Regions from separate parts of the Methylomonas sp. 11b genome, predicted to be linked through region 2. Evidence: riboswitches for the same ligand, from Rfam matches in the RefSeq annotation. Region 2 holds a riboswitch; each other region holds the start of a gene.
What was found. A riboswitch is a leader RNA that binds a small molecule or an ion and turns the genes downstream of it on or off. The one in region 2 is predicted to bind cyclic di-GMP.
Positions count from the first base shown of each region.

Region 1: another riboswitch for cyclic di-GMP. It lies ahead of METH11B_RS0116520 (VPLPA-CTERM sorting domain-containing protein); the one in region 2 lies ahead of METH11B_RS0105625 (hypothetical protein).
Region 3: another riboswitch for cyclic di-GMP. It lies ahead of METH11B_RS29835 (hypothetical protein); the one in region 2 lies ahead of METH11B_RS0105625 (hypothetical protein).

Region 1 is NZ_KI911557.1:3,437,031-3,442,224, reverse strand. It holds gene ftsA (cell division protein FtsA) at 1-405, shown strand, start outside; gene ftsZ (cell division protein FtsZ) at 429-1,589, shown strand; gene lpxC (UDP-3-O-acyl-N-acetylglucosamine deacetylase) at 1,698-2,624, shown strand; cyclic di-GMP riboswitch class I at 3,046-3,120, shown strand; gene METH11B_RS0116520 (VPLPA-CTERM sorting domain-containing protein) at 3,566-4,315, shown strand; gene METH11B_RS29515 (hypothetical protein) at 4,511-5,194, shown strand, end outside.
Region 2 is NZ_KI911557.1:1,216,533-1,221,726, forward strand. It holds gene METH11B_RS0105620 (hypothetical protein) at 1-952, opposite strand, end outside; gene METH11B_RS0105625 (hypothetical protein) at 1,053-1,844, opposite strand; cyclic di-GMP riboswitch class I at 1,884-1,962, opposite strand; gene gspM (type II secretion system protein GspM) at 2,683-3,177, opposite strand; gene gspL (type II secretion system protein GspL) at 3,179-4,372, opposite strand; gene gspK (type II secretion system minor pseudopilin GspK) at 4,365-5,194, opposite strand, start outside.
Region 3 is NZ_KI911557.1:4,184,362-4,189,555, forward strand. It holds gene METH11B_RS0120120 (hypothetical protein) at 1-25, opposite strand, end outside; gene METH11B_RS29835 (hypothetical protein) at 125-1,237, opposite strand; cyclic di-GMP riboswitch class I at 1,337-1,421, opposite strand; gene METH11B_RS0120135 (hypothetical protein) at 1,799-2,074, shown strand; gene METH11B_RS0120140 (ATP-binding protein) at 2,363-3,736, shown strand; gene METH11B_RS0120145 (response regulator transcription factor) at 3,714-4,262, shown strand; tRNA gene METH11B_RS0120150 (tRNA-Lys) at 4,364-4,439, shown strand; gene METH11B_RS0120155 (DUF6933 domain-containing protein) at 4,689-5,194, shown strand, end outside.

The DNA of each region.
Region 1 (5,194 bases), 2.2 Mb from region 2:
ATCGCGGTCCCCAGCATCGGCGACCGTGAGCCGCGCAAGATCTCCGCGCAAAACCTGGCGGAAATTGTCGAGCCGCGTTACGAAGAATTAATGCTGCTGGTACAAGCAGAGTTAAGAAGAAGTGGGTATGAAGATTTAATTGCGGCCGGCATGGTAATTACCGGAGGCAGTTCGCAAGTAAGAGGATTGGTCGAGTTGGCGGAGGAAATATTCCATATGCCGGTTCGCATGGGTGTACCGCTGCATGTATCCGGCTTGACCGATGTAGCGGAAAACCCGATTTATTCGACCGCGGTGGGTTTGTTGCTGTATGGCAAGGATCATCACGGCCGGGCGTTAGGCATGAACGATGATGGCGCGGATCTGTTATCAAAAATCAAGAGCTGGTTTCAAGGAAATTTTTAATTTTTTGTCTGGAGGGTGTGAAAATGAAATATGAATTATTGGATAGTAGCGGCACCGCGGTTATCAAGGTCATCGGCGTCGGTGGTGGTGGTGGCAACGCGGTTAATCACATGGTGGAAGATGGTATCGACGGCGTGCAATTTATCTGTGCCAACACCGATGCCCAAGCCCTGCGGGAAATGAGCGTAGAGTCCATTGTGCAACTGGGTGTAGAACTAACCAAGGGCCTGGGAGCAGGCACTCGTCCTGAAGTAGGCAGAGCCGCAGCGGAAGAAAATCGCGACCGCATCCGCGAAGTAATTGCTGGCGCCGACATGGTATTCCTGACTGCCGGCATGGGCGGCGGTACCGGTACTGGTGCTATCGCGGTATTTGCCGAAGTAGCCAAAGAACTGGGCGTACTGACCGTAGCCGTCGTATCCAAACCTTTTGATTTTGAAGGTTCCAAGAAAAAAGGCGTGGCCGATGCCGGCTTGCGCGAACTGGAAAAACTGGTCGATTCATTGATCATCATTCCAAACCAAAAATTGCTGCCGACTTTGGGCAACAATAAATCGCTGGTGGAAGCGTTCCGAGCGGCTAACGACGTATTGCGCGATGCGGTGCAAGGTATTACCGAGCTGATTACTCACCCAGGCCTGATGAACGTCGACTTCGCCGACGTCAAAACCGTGATGTCCAATATGGGCAGCGCGATCATGGGTACTGGCGTCGCCAGCGGCGAAAACCGCGCGCGTTTGGCAGCAGAAAAAGCCATTGCCTGCCCTTTGTTGGACGACAACAATCTGCAAGGCGCACGCGGTATTTTGGTGAACGTTACCTCCAACGGCGACTTGGGCTTGAACGAGTTCGACGAAATCGGCAGCATCATGCATGCATTCGCTTCCGAAGACGCCGACATGAAAATCGGTATGGCGGTCAATCCAGCCATGGGTCAGGAAATTAAGGTCACCGTCGTCGCCACCGGCATGGGCGAAAAAGCCAAGCAAGCCGCTTCGCCAATCAGCTTGGTGAAAAAAGTCGCGGCCGGCGAGATCAATTACGATCAATTGGACAAACCGACCATCGTCCGCCAGCAAAAACAGGAATCGGCTCGGGAATCTCGCTTTGGCGCGCAACCTAGAAACGATGTGGACCTGGATTACTTGGACGTACCGGCCTTCTTGAGACGCCAAGCAGACTAAGGGTCGCTTGCGGCACGTCTATGAGGCAGCTGAGCCAAGTTCGGGGGGAGCTATCGCATAATCTGTGATAGACTCCCCGACTTTGTTTTACCTATTTGTCGGCATTTCATGATTAAACAGCGTACTTTAAAAAACACCATCAGAGCCACCGGCGTCGGTTTGCATACCGGCGATAAGGTCTATCTGACCCTGCACCCCTCCGAGCCCGATACCGGCATCCGTTTTCGCCGCGTGGATTTGGAAACGCCGGTGATGATAGCCGCGCGCCCAGAAAATGTTGGCGAAACCAAGCTGTCCACGACTTTGGTCCGCGACGGCGTTAAGGTGTCCACCGTCGAACATTTGCTGTCGGCTTTGGCCGGCTTGGGCATAGACAACGCGATTGTCGATGTCAGCGCCGCCGAAGTACCGATTATGGATGGCAGCGCCGGACCATTTGTGTTTCTGTTGCAATCGGCTGGCGTGGTCGAGCAGGATGTCCCCAAGCAATACATCCGCATCAAACGGGCAATCCGCGTGGAAGACGGCGATAAATGGGCCGCGTTCGAACCGTTCGATGGCTTTAAAGTCACCTTTACCATCGATTTCGAACATCCGGCGTTTTCCGAACATCTAAAAACCGCTGTGATGGACTTTTCTTCGACTACGTTTGTGAAGGAAGTCAGCCGGGCCCGCACTTTCGGTTTTATGAAGGACATCGAGTTTTTGCGTGAAAACAATCTGGCGCTGGGCGGCAGCCTGGATAACGCCATCGTGGTGGACGACGACAAAGTATTGAACGAAGACGGTCTGCGTTATGCCGACGAATTTGTGAAACACAAAATCCTCGATGCCATCGGCGACTTATATTTGCTGGGCTACAGCCTGATCGGCGAATATCAAGGCTTCAAATCCGGCCACGCGCTGAACAACAAGTTGTTGCTAAGTCTAATGAACGACAAAGACGCCTGGGAAATGGTGACTTTCGAAAATGCCGAAGAAGCACCCATATCCTTCATGCATTCCGCGCAAACTTCGGCTAGAGCTACCGGCTAAGACCAACCCCGCCAAATACCCGGAATAAACGGCGGAGGCCCAAGCCTCCCCGTCCCTTCCAGCCAATTTTTAAAGAATTTTCCAGCTAATATTGCCCTAAATGAGTAGCCATGGCCCTTTCAGAAATGGCCGACTCTCTAGGCTGGCTCTAATTCATCTGCTCATCCCGATGGCAAAGTCTATCCCTGCAAAAAGTAAGGGATATAACTCAAAATACGTGAAATAACTCATCCCCTAGTATTAAAGCCAGCTGGAGCCCCGGAAAACAGCCACGCTTATTGCAGCCCCACCATCTCAAAGCAAACCATTTATCCCCTTGTTTTATATATAAATATTCATACAAAAAAGCTGACCACCCACACTTAGCGTTATTCTGGCGCATATTTTGCTTAGCTATTAATGCTGCACCCTCTGGGCGCAGCCAACAAGTCGCCACACTCGTCGCAAGGCGGGGCCGGAAAGCTGCGGATCTGATTCAGATAGTCGAGCTACCTCTTTTGAGCAGGCAAGAGAAGGGATTAGCGGGTCGATATGGAAACGACGACAACTATCCCCTAGCAGTCGCTCACTGGTCAGGAATAGTTTGTTATATCACCTGATTGGTCTGAACCCATTGTTTAACACACTGTGCAAACTAGCCCGGTATTTCAAACTCTTTGGACTGCTTCTCTCGCAAACATAGCGCGGCATGATCAATCCGGGAATATTGAAATACTTAGTGGTTTTAAGACCGTTCAAATTGCGCGGGAAGCCGTTGGTCAAACGGCCAGCCCTAGGCCCTTACCGTACGAACAGGATCGAACAGTAAGAGCCTGGCATCGCGGCAGCGGGCACATGTGCGTTAGACAACAACTCGTAAAGGGAAATACGAAACCTTGAATGTCGCCGGTAGAGACTACCGGTAAAAATCTACGTCTTACTCTATTTAAAGGAATTGAATTATGTCTGTTAACACTAGAAATGCCCAAACCTTAAAAAAGGTGGCTGCAACACTTGCCATTTCACTTTTAGGCCTAAGCAGCGCACAGGCCGAGGTCGTAAACGGAACCATCTATAAGACCGTCGACCCGGTTCACGGCGCCGGTACCACAATCGATTTCTATTCGTTTTCGTTGTCATCGGCTGCCAATGTTGTCATCGATGTGCTGGCGAATGAAGGCTACGCAGCGGGCTGGGGCGCACATCCCGGCGCCTATGTCGATATCAACGGCGACGGCGAACTAACCCTGGCGGATAGCCAATTCCGCATTTTTCAGGATACGGTCTCACTCACTACGGAAATAGTCAGCGGCGACGACAGTCCAGCCTACACCATACCTGGCAATACCGGCGGATGGGCCGACGGCAGCTTGTTGAGCCGAGACTCCTATCTGGCGACTGCTTTGGACGTAGGCAATTACATTATTGCTTTTGGAGATTACTCTCTCACCATTGAAGAAGCCGTGCTGGGTTTCAATAAGGGCGACACGATTACCGGTGCAACTGGCCTCAACCCTGTAACTGGCACCACAGGTCAGGATCATTTTGACTATCAAATAACCCTTACCGCTAACGACTACGTCACTGGAGCCAACCTGCCTTTAACCATAACTGCACAGGGCGTTAGCGCAGTACCGGTGCCAGGGGCCGTTTGGTTGTTTGGTTCTGCGTTAGCGGGATTAGGCGTATTCGGCAAACGCCGCACCGCATAAACCACAGGGAGTAAGAGCGAGTAGGTAAACCGACATCAGCTATCGACTTACCCCTCGCAATGCATATTAAAACTTTGGAATCGTCCACTTTTGGCTGCCAGGCCCGAAACACCTCAGACGAATCCAGATTAAACAGCAACTTAAATCTACCACAATCGTAAACCGCGATGTGGTGGATATTGGAGACACTCAAAAATGAACATCGATTTACAAAACATTTTCAAAATCACCCTATCTTCCGCTGCCTTATCCTTTGCCTTCGCTCAACCCGCCGCGGCGGCTTGGACAGGTGCCGATAACACCCTTGAGTTGGGCACTAGCATCTCAAACCCCAGTTTCAATTCCAGCAATCTGGGCTTCGCGGGCAATCCGGCTCTGTCCAACGATGGCTGGGGCATGCAAGGCGCATTTACCAACTTCTATCTAAGCTCATCAGCCCAATCCGTGACCGTAGACGCGCGCTCATCCGCTGCAAACTTTCCGGCGTTTTCAATCTTCAGAACCAATGTGGCTTATTCGGGCGAAACGGTCGGCGTCGATACACCGGCAGAGCTAACCGGCCAAATCCATAAATTCAACTCGGTCGGCCAAGCCGGAGATCCAGGCATCATCTGGGCAACAGGCGCTGACGGCATTGTCGAAACGCTGGGCTACGTCAGTTCCTCCAGCAAAAACTACGTTAACTCGTTCGGCGACGTCATCGACTCCGGTGCACACGATGTCAGTATCGACGACCTCTATGAAACCGGCGTATCCGGCTCGACAGGTGTCACCGGTAACCCTGCGTTTGCCAACACCAAAAGATACGCTACCTTGACGCTGAACGATTTGCAGGCCGGCTGGTATGCAGTGTTCGTCGGCGGCGCAGACGTCCTCGGC
Region 2 (5,194 bases):
TGCAAGGGTTGTTCAGGAATTTGACGTATTGTTGCGCGCCGGTACCGGAACCGTCGATACGTTTGCAAAAATGCACTTTGGTATCGTTAGGGGTAACGTTTCTGACAGTGCCGTCGGAATCGGTGTAAGTCAAACCGGCAGTCAAGCTGGTTAAGGCAGTGCCGTTTACTTTAAACTCGGACCATCTTTTGATTTGACCGGAGATCAATTCAGCCACTTGTTGTTTGCTCAAGCTCGGCATACAGGCTTCGGTGTAATCGCCAGGTGCGCAGCTGCCGCCAAAACCGGCCAGCAGGTTTTGCGCTCTTTGCAAAGCCACATACAAGTTATCGGAAACCGGCACACCAAATACCAAGGCCGCTGCTGGCACCACGTTAAGTGCGGCATCTGCTTTAACTGGATCAACTTCGCTAGCGTTTGAAGGTTTGTTAGGACCGACGAACAATTTTGGCTCGACATCGGAAATACCGGCATCGGACAGCACGTTGGTCAGGTTAGCGCCGCTGGCGTTGCAAAACCAAGTGTTGGTCGCGCCTTGTTGGGTGCAGTTACCGTTGTCAATACGCATAGCAGCAATCGCCACGCCGTCGATCAGCGGGTTAACACCTTGCGCAGAACCGCCGGCAGAACGTTTGTGGAACAATACTTTAGCCGTGGTTGCGGCAGCACCGTTGACGGTCAGGCCGGGTACGTTAGTAGAGTTCAGTGTGCAGAAATAAGCACTATGGTTTTTACCTTCGGAACCCGCTGTACCGTTGTCTTTAAATACATCCAAAGTACCGGCGTCGCACAAATTAACAAACAATGCCGCCAGGGCTTTGTCTTGCGCGCTAGCGCCGGACATAAAGATTTCGATATCCGGCGTGACGCTTGGCGCATGTGCGGATGCACCTTGCGAGAAACCTGCCAGAGAAGCCACTGCGATAGCAGCAGACAATAATTGCTTTTTCATTGTATATCTCTCAATTGATTGAATTTAAAGTTTGAGCCGACCCGTTCATGAAGGGGGAACCAGCAAAGCAGAATCCGGCCGGCTCAAGACGTTTGCGGGATTAAACCGCCAATGATTTACGACGAGTGGCGCGCAGTACGCCCATCAAGCCGGCGCCGAACATCCAAACTGCGGCAGGCAGTGGCACAGCAGCGGGTGCAGCGGTATAGGTCAAAGAACCCACGTTACCGCTAAATGAAAAATTCCATGTACCTGGGAAAGTTTCCAATTCTCCAGTATCGAAATCGTCGGCATTGACTTTTTCATGAACGAACGCCAAAGCATTGCCTAACTGACCTTGGGCGGCAAATGGCAAAGCAGTTTGGAAATCGTTACCGTAAACAGCTGTATAACCTTGTTGGCCAACAGTTCTGAAGGTGCTCAGATTGTTAGAATTGGCATCTTGAGTTTGAACAGAACCAACCATAACGTTCCATTTACTCATAGTATTACCAATGTCGCCTGCATTGCTATCGATGACGGCAGGAGAAGGAACTACTGACGTTGTGTAGAAACCAAATTTAGGCAGGTCAGTCAGGTCAGCCAGGATCCCATGACCACCAGAAACTCCCCAAGCAACGTCGTTGCCGGCAGTGTAAGCAGCAGCGAATGATTGAAAGTTGTTGTCGCTCAGTGAGAAAGACAATGATTGGCTAGGGTTAGCCAGAAATTGCTCAACAGTGATACCCAAATCCAGTGTAAATGAAGTTTTCGCTGTGTAGTCAACCAGGTTGAACAAAAACTCGCTACCGTCTGCTGTTGCATCACCGATAGCTTGGATACGCGCTTCCGCGGCGCCTGAAGCGGCCGCCGCCAATACTGCAACTGCCAACAATTTTTTAGACAATTTCATTTTTAAAACCTCATGTTTAAATTTCGATTAATGACATAAGGTGACAGCCCAGCCGTCTTGACCTGCAAGACCTGTGACTTTCCGTCCCCGCTTCACAACGAGTTTGGCTTTTACACGCTTTAGATCGTACTCGACGCTATCTAACATCCTGACAGCGCCGCTTTTGTTGCCCCCGCTACCATTTCCCCCTTAGCCTCCTCCCTATCCTCTTCCTTAGCCGCTCCTTGTCCGTGCCGTCCGTGTTCCCTAGTTGCTCCTGAATCCTTGCTGAACTGCCGATCCTCGACCCTTCAACTTGACGCGGATTATTCCAGAGCAATAGCGGCTTTTCGGTTACAGCATTGTTAAATTCACGTGACATGTAATACATCTGTATTACAAAGCCGACCGCTAACACGAAAATTCAGCGGATGATCGGGCGCGGGCGGTAGCTATGAAATTTAAGATTCTTTTTGCGGGCATTGCCTCACTGCCATTGAGCGAAGGAAGAATCCCCTTCTCCCTCCAGGAGAAGGTTGGGATGAGGGGAGATAGAACCATCCGCTCTTAACTTAATAGCAGTGGGACGTGGTCCAGGCATGAATTGTCGTGAGCTGTGGACGGCAAGGCGCATCCTGACTATTGAGCTACTTCAGCTAAACCCAAGAAGTCCGTGATGCCCGCGGGGTTACCCACAGGGCACAAGAGCGGGCATCCAGTGCCATGGAAGGCAAGTTTGAAGCTATCAATGAATTCTGGACTGGGCATTCACGGGAAACTGGACGCCTTGGGACCGCGCAGCAAATCGGCTGCGGCAACTGGGCTCCCGCCTGCGCGGGAGCGACGATACCTGAGCAGACTAAACAACACCCAGTAAGACCTTGGCATTGACGATACCATCAGCATCGGCCGGTTTTTCAACATCGATTTGCAGTACCTGCAAACGGTGTTTGGTTTCCAAAATTGCCAACCAGGACATCAGTTGGTCGAAAGCCAGATGTTCCAGCCAGACGCTGACTTTGTCCTCGCCTTCCGGCGACAGGTGTTTGATCGCCGGTTTTATCTCCAGCTGCTGGCTGCTGAAATCGACTACCGCCAGCGGCGATTGATTAGCGCCATCCAATGCCGGTGCATCAACCGTAGCCTGTTGCCGCAAAGCCGCAGCTTCGTTACCGACTTGTTGTAAGTAGGTATAGATTTGCTGTTGCGCCTGGATTTTTAGGGTCAGCAAGCGGCTTTGTTCAGCAATTGGTTGGTAAAACAGCAGGTATGCGCCATACATCAGCACGACCAGTACACCACCCAGCGCCAGCACTCGCTCTCTGGGCGTTAATTCGGCAAAACGCTTCGCCATGTCATTTTTCGCGAATCTCAAGTTGCGCCTCCACGCCGTTTGCGCCGCTGTCGGCGGATTGAATTTTGACTTGCACCGTGCTTTGCAACTGCTGTTTGAATTGCTCCAGTTGGCCGATGTCGTCGGCAAGCAGATGTAACTGCAAACCGCCGTTCAGGAAATTGAGCTTTTTCAAGTGTACGGCCGGCGCGTCTTTCAACACCAATCCGGAACGGTAGATCAAGCGCATGAAGCCGCTACCGGCAAAAGCCTGTTGTTTTCTGAGCTGCGCCAGCTGTTGCTCGGCCTGAGCTTTGACATTGACGATGCGTTTCACATCGGGAAAAGTTTGTTTGAACAGCTCTTGGCTTTTCGCTTCCAACTCGCTTAGTTCGGCTTGTTGTTGCCAATAGGTATGTAGTAAAGCGTAGCTCTGCACCGCCAGTGCCACGCACAGAATTATTGCCGCCGGTAGCCACTGTTGCCAGAGGCCTTTTGGACGATGACTGACGGCATAAGCACCGCTCAACAAATTCAGCTCGGCTGGCAATGACTCGACGGCGCTCGCCATGAATTGCAAAGGCTTGGCTATGACTGTTTCCAAACCGTTATTTGCCAAACCATCCGGCAGCTGGGTGTCTTCGCTGTGTTTGCATATCAGTAAAGTCTGGCAATCGACACCTTCGGCACAGGCTTTTTCCAGCAGTTGCGGCAGAAATTGCGCATCCACGCCGCCGCCCAAATAGGCAGCGCTGCGCAAAATTGCGTTGCTTTCTTCGAGCAACAAAGTCGTTTGTCCAGGCTGATACGGCAGGCATAAGGTTTCCGGATACGCAGCTGCCAGAGCTAAACCGGCTTCGCGAAACGGAGTAAGCCGCGCCGCTAATGTGTCGTGCGTAATCGCCGCCGCGGCGAGTTTATCCCGGTCCTGCTTTAACCAAACCAGATGATAATTTTCCACGTCCTCGGCCAGTAGGTCTTCCAACGCAAACGGCAAGGCTTTTTTCAGTTGCGCAGTGGTTTTAACTGCCAGCTCGATTTCCAGCAATAGCACCGAAGCGGCCGGCAATAACAGTAGTACAGACTTACCCTGCGCAGCCGCTGCCAACTCCATCATCGAGCCGGATGTCGGCCGACTATCAGGCTCGGCAAGATTCAACCATTCCAGTTTATCGGCAGATTCGGCACCTAATCTGACCAGCAGTTTTTCAGCCATGCGCCAAGCCCTGGCGCTGGCGCTTCACCACTTGCGCGCCACCACTATCGCGCTGCAATTGCGACTCAAACTGCAAATGGGTTTTGCCCATATCGATTTGCCCTTGTAATAAAAAGTTTTGCGAACTGACACCCAAGCCATATTTACCGATGCCGGTGTCGGCAACCGTTTCATCCTTTAAAAATTCGGCGACTTTTGCGAAAGGCTTGCCTCGGGCTCTGAACATGGATTCCGCCTGATCGGCGCTGATGCCGTCCGCCAAGCAACGCAACACGGTGGCACTGGCGGTATTGACATTCAGCGGCGCGTAACCCTCCACCGCGTAGACATAAGGCAGCAATTTCAGATAGGTCTCGCGCGTCATGCCTTGTACCAACAGCAACTCGCTGACATCGGCAAATTGCCGGTTAGCGGCGCGATAAGCCGGCTTTTTGCGAGTGTAGGTTTCGTCTTCCGCGCCGTGCGGATAGCTGACATCCATATCCGCATCAACCCAATCGGCAATCGCCTGCACCAGCTCGGTTTTCAGTTTTAGAATGGCCAGCAAGCGTTCCAGGCGCTTGATATCGTCCTTGGAAATTTTGCCCTCCACCAATACGTTGTTCAGATTAATCCGGCCCTGCAAATCCTCAATCTGCGCTTGCATCGTGCCGCCGACGACGTTTGTCCTTGCCAACGGTATGGACCAATCTCCAGCCAAACCATCTACTTTACCGGCCGTGGCGTCGGCAGCCAGCCGGCCGATGGCCCAACTTTCCAAGCCGTACACGTATTCCCAGGCTTGCGCGCTACGCAGCTGATTTTCGGTGCGGCGAATATCCA
Region 3 (5,194 bases), 3.0 Mb from region 2:
TTTTAAAGGGTGAGTTTGCAGTCATTTTGGATCTCTATCGAATGAAATAAATGAGAGTAAGCCTATCGTTAAACAATGCTTGGTGAGGGGATTGCCGTTGTCTGGTGGCAATCCCGCTTGGCAATTAAGCCGCTAGTTGTTGTTTGCGGCGACCGAAACCGATCAAGCCGGCCATGGCGCTGCCGAACAGCCAGACTGCGCCTGGAACAGGCACGGCCGAAGTAGTTACCAATACGTCGTAGGTTACGCCATCGAGTGCGCCGCCACCGTGTGCGCCGACCACCAAGGTATAAAAGCCATTGGTGTGCAGCCCGGGTGTGCCGGTTGCATTCCATTCGGCTTGGTCGAACACAAACGAGTAGAACAAGGTGTCGGAAGTACTGCTCATGCTGGCCGTCCAGATAGCTTCGCCCAAGCTTGAGCCTTGCAGGCCGGTTTCGCCGATTGTGGCAGCCGCGTTACGGTCAGATGTGGAGCTGCTGTCTACATTGCGATACAGGGCAACATCCAATAAACCGTTAAATTGGCTGTAATCGGCGTCGTTTTTCACGGTAATGGTGGTTTTGATATTGCCGGCGCTGGCGCAGTTAGCGCTTGCTGTGTTTGCGCCGCAGCTAATATGAATCAAACCGTAATCCAGTCCCAGGCCGGTTGATGCCGAATTGCCTGCTACCGCCAAGTAAGGATGATCGCCATCAGCGGGCAGATCAGCCATGATGGTGCCCCAGGTAGCGGCGTTGGTGCCGCCGTTTTTGTCCGAGTAAGCTTTCCACAAGCTACCGATAGTGTTGGTGCCGAAGCTAGGGTTTGAGCTAATAAGGTTTGCTGTCAAGGCGCCAGTGTTGTCTGTAGCGCTTGAGCCGGTATGCAATTCGCGCTTGGTGAAACCGGTAGCGGTTGTGTGCTGACCGGAGTACCACATATAAGGTAGGTTACCTGCTACTTCTGTGGCTGTCTCAGCCGCTGTACCTGTGCCAGGGATCAAGGTATTCGCGCTTAAATCGCCCACTGTATAAACGTTGGTACCGTTCGCGATTCTATTGGTGCCGTTAGAGTTGGCGGAAACACCGTCGGTGCCGTTGATGCTGTTGGCGATGCCGAAGCCGATTGCTGAGTTACCCGAGGCTACTGTACCCGCGCCGGTCAGATTGTAGTAAGAATGTGCAAACGCTTGGCCTGAAACGCCCGCTAGGCCAGCTGTCAAAATAGCTGCTATAGCCGTTTTATGAAAGATCATGATCGTCCTCTTTGTTATTGGAATTAAAGGTAACAGCGAAACTGACAAAACTTGACCAATTGCATCGAGCCAAATTTTGCCCTCGCCCATGGCGCGCATGGGGGCAATCCGGCCTTCTTTAAATCGTTTTATAAGAACCGTGATTTTCCGGCCCCGCCTCACGACGGGTGTGGCAATTCTTGCTTTCAGAGATTTGCTAATTACGCCAGCGGCAGACATGGCAGGGATAGAGACCTACTAACCGCTTTTCGGAAAGCAAACCACGAAGCAAGTACACTAGTTGAAGCGAATAGTGGGCCAACTTAATAAAATATATAAATTTCATTGCATTACTGCTTATTTTGCCTGGGATGGCGTGAGTGAGCGGCGAGCGAAACTCAGCGAAATAGCTCAGACGCTTGCTTCATATAACACAGTTCAATTATTGGGGAATATTCCGGGGTTGGCGCTGAAGCTTGTTTTGGTGGATTTGATCAGGAATTTCTTTATTTTCTAGTCGTTTATTGTTAGGTTGTTGCGCCGCTAATTGGGTTGGCACGAGATTTTTCAGTGGAGAGATGTATGCAAAAAACCGATAAAACCCCGTTGTGGGTGTTCTTGGCCCTGTCCAGTATAGAAACCCGCAAAGGTGCGTTACTGTTGATCTGGAGTAGTATTGTTTTTACTCTGTACTGTGTGCCTTGGCCACTCTATTTCGATGGCAACGGCTGGGTTGCCAAATTATTTTTAATCGACGATTGGGAATGGTTTGCGATGATGCTGCCCATGACCTTCTGGTATTGGCTGAGCATGAGGTGGGTGGATAAAAACGGCGGCTGGCGTTTGGCCGGTGCGTGATATGCCGCATTATTTTTTGGGGCATGATTCGTCAGACCTTGTTGTTTGCTCCGGAAAGATTAGCGCGTAGATTTTCTTTCGATCTTTTAAGCGGCTAGCTTAATTCCGTATTTGCCAAGGCGCGTAGGGGTTTATATCGGGCGAGCAAACGGGGTTAAGGTTTTGCTACCAAAAATCGATTGTGAATACTCAGGTGGCCACCATCCAAGTTTGGTTGGCTTTCCACCTTATTAAGCGAGCGGCGGTAGTATATCGCTGCGGTGCTTTCTTCAATTTAGTGTTGTTTCTATGCTTTCACACATTCTGCCCAAAGCCGAAATCTCCATTCGCGAAAACCTGCGTTGGTTATACATTCTTAGAAATTTGATGCTGTTTGCCGTCACGGTAGCGGTATTTATCGCGGTGAACGGTTTGGGTATCAATTTGCCGCAAAATCAGTTGTGGCTGGCGATTTTTGCGATTTCCATACTCAATCTATACACCTGGCTGCGACTGAGAACGCCGGAAGAAGTAACCGAGCACGAGATTTTTTCGCAAATATGCATGGATGTGTTGGCGCTGGCCTATTTGCTTTATCTCACTGGCGGCGCGTCAAACCCGATTATTTGGGTGTTTCTTTTACCTTTAATTGTTACCGCTATCATGCTACCGCAGGCTTATGCCTGGAATATGGTAATCATTACGTCCTGCGTCTATACCGTGCTGATTGCCTACAACGTACCCTTGCCGGCCGTGGAGCCGCATATGGCGCATCCGGCAATGGCGGAGATGACGCCGGAAATGAGTCTGCAAATGCATTTGATGAACGACAGGCGGTATTTCAATCTGCATGTATTTGGTATGTGGTTTGGTTTTGTGTTTAGCGCCGGCTTGGTGGCTTTTTTCGTAGTCGAACTGTCCAAAACCTTGAAAGAACGTGAGCGAAATTTAGCGGATGCCCGCGAGAGTGCGCTACGCGACGAACGAGTTGTATCCCTGGGCACCTTGGCGGCTAGTGCCGCGCACGATATGGGCACACCGTTGGGGACGATTGCCATTTTGACGCATGAAATGGCGGAAGAGTTGTCGGAGCATCGTTACCCGGATATGCACCAGAAACTGGTGATTGTTCAGCAGCAGATTGATCGCTGCAAACAAGCCTTGTCGGTGATGTCGGCCTCCGCCGGCGAGATGCGGGCGGAATCCGGCAAGGTGATGCTGGTGAGCGAGTATATCGATGAAGTATTGGGCCAGTGGCGCACGCATAAAGCCGCTACCCGGCTGAAACTATTTATTTCGCCGAATGTGGATATGGATGCGCGCGTGATTGCGGAACGTACCGTGACTCACTCTATCATCAATATTCTAAATAACGCAGCTGAGGCATCGCCGGTCGATGCGGGCATCGAGTTTCATGTGGAATGGGATGAAGAAACACTAAACTTGAAAATCAGGGATTTCGGTCCAGGTTTGCCCGCTGAATTTATCGAGTTTGCCGGGCATCAACCGGTCAAGAGCAATAAGCAAGGCATGGGGGTTGGCTTGTTTTTGACTTATACCACTATCAAGCGGCTCGGCGGTAAAATACAGTTCAGTAATTTAGAGTCGGGCGGCGCCTGCGTCGAAATCAGTTTGCCGCTATTAGCTAAGGAGAGTATGCATGAACCAATTACCTATGGATAAGCCCAATTTATTGCTGGTCGATGATGACGTCACCTTTTGTTCGGTGCTGAAGCCGGCGTTGGAAAAGCGCAATTTTCAAGTGACTGTCGCCAATGATGTCGATACGGCAATGAAACTGGCGGAACAAACCGAGCCCGAATATGCGGTAATCGACTTACGAATCGGTTTTGACTCCGGGCTGGAAATGGTCAAAAAATTGATTTCCTTGGATGACAATACCCAAATCGTCATGTTGACCGGCTTTGCCAGTATAGCCACAGCTGTAGAGGCTATAAAATTAGGTGCTATCCATTATCTGACCAAGCCGGCGAATGCCGATGAGATTGTTAGTGCCTTATACAAAAACGAAGGCGATGCGTCGGTAGCTATCAGTGACAATCCGCTATCGGTAAAGCGCTTGGAGTGGGAGCACTTGCAAAAAGTGCTGATGCAGCACGACGGTAACATCTCAGCCGCCGCCAGAGCATTAAATATGCACAGAAGAACCTTGCAAAGAAAGCTGGAAAAAAGGCCGGTAAAAGAGTAAAGGACCGGCATTATTTAGGAAGGGAAAGCATTGTTTTTGTATTTATTACAATTAGTCGTTGCAAAGCTAATATTTCTGAGTATAATGGGCGGCTCATTCAGGGGTCGTTAGCTCAGCCGGTAGAGCACCGCACTTTTAATGCGATGGTCGTGCGTTCGAATCGCACACGACCCACCATCGAATGACTAGTAAAATCAAGCAGTTATCGTTAATTCGATACCTGCTTTTTTTATGCCTGAAATTTGGCTTGCGTGAATTTTGCGTGACTTGATTTCACGCATCACCGGCTCAATTCGTCAGCATCACAACACCCATTGCGCGAATAGCGAAAGCACAGCTGTTTAACACGACCAGTTCAGCCACAATGCTGTAAAGTCAGATAGCGGGTACACTTTGTGTCAGATAACCGTTGGGGTGGGAAACGCCGTGCTCATACTGCATTGCACAAAAAAACTGCAAAGCTTTTTAAAGATCGGCAAAACCAGCCTTGTTGACGCGAATCCGCAAACTGAGGACTTGGGGTCTTGGCATCTGAATATCATCGAACTGGATCGGCATTTGTGCGTGATTGCTGCCAACGACCAGACCTTGTTCAATTTTCTGATCGTCGATCTACCCCGCATGAATACCAATCAGTTCGTTGAGTTGTTCAAGTCCTTCTTGGGCTGCATTTTGGCGGAAGAAGGATTCAACCAAGATTGGATTGCCGAACAGATGACCAGATTTAATGAGGTAGGCTTTGCCAATACCAACAGTCGGCAAATCCTGGGCTGCCTGAACGAGTTGTCATTTATGTACAGCTATCATATTGAAGATGAAGGCGGCGTCCATACACCAATGCTGCCAGAAATAATCAAGAAACTAAATCGGGTCATCCTAGGGCCAATCAAGGGCCATCCTATTGATGGTGTATATGCTCTGTATGCGAAAGG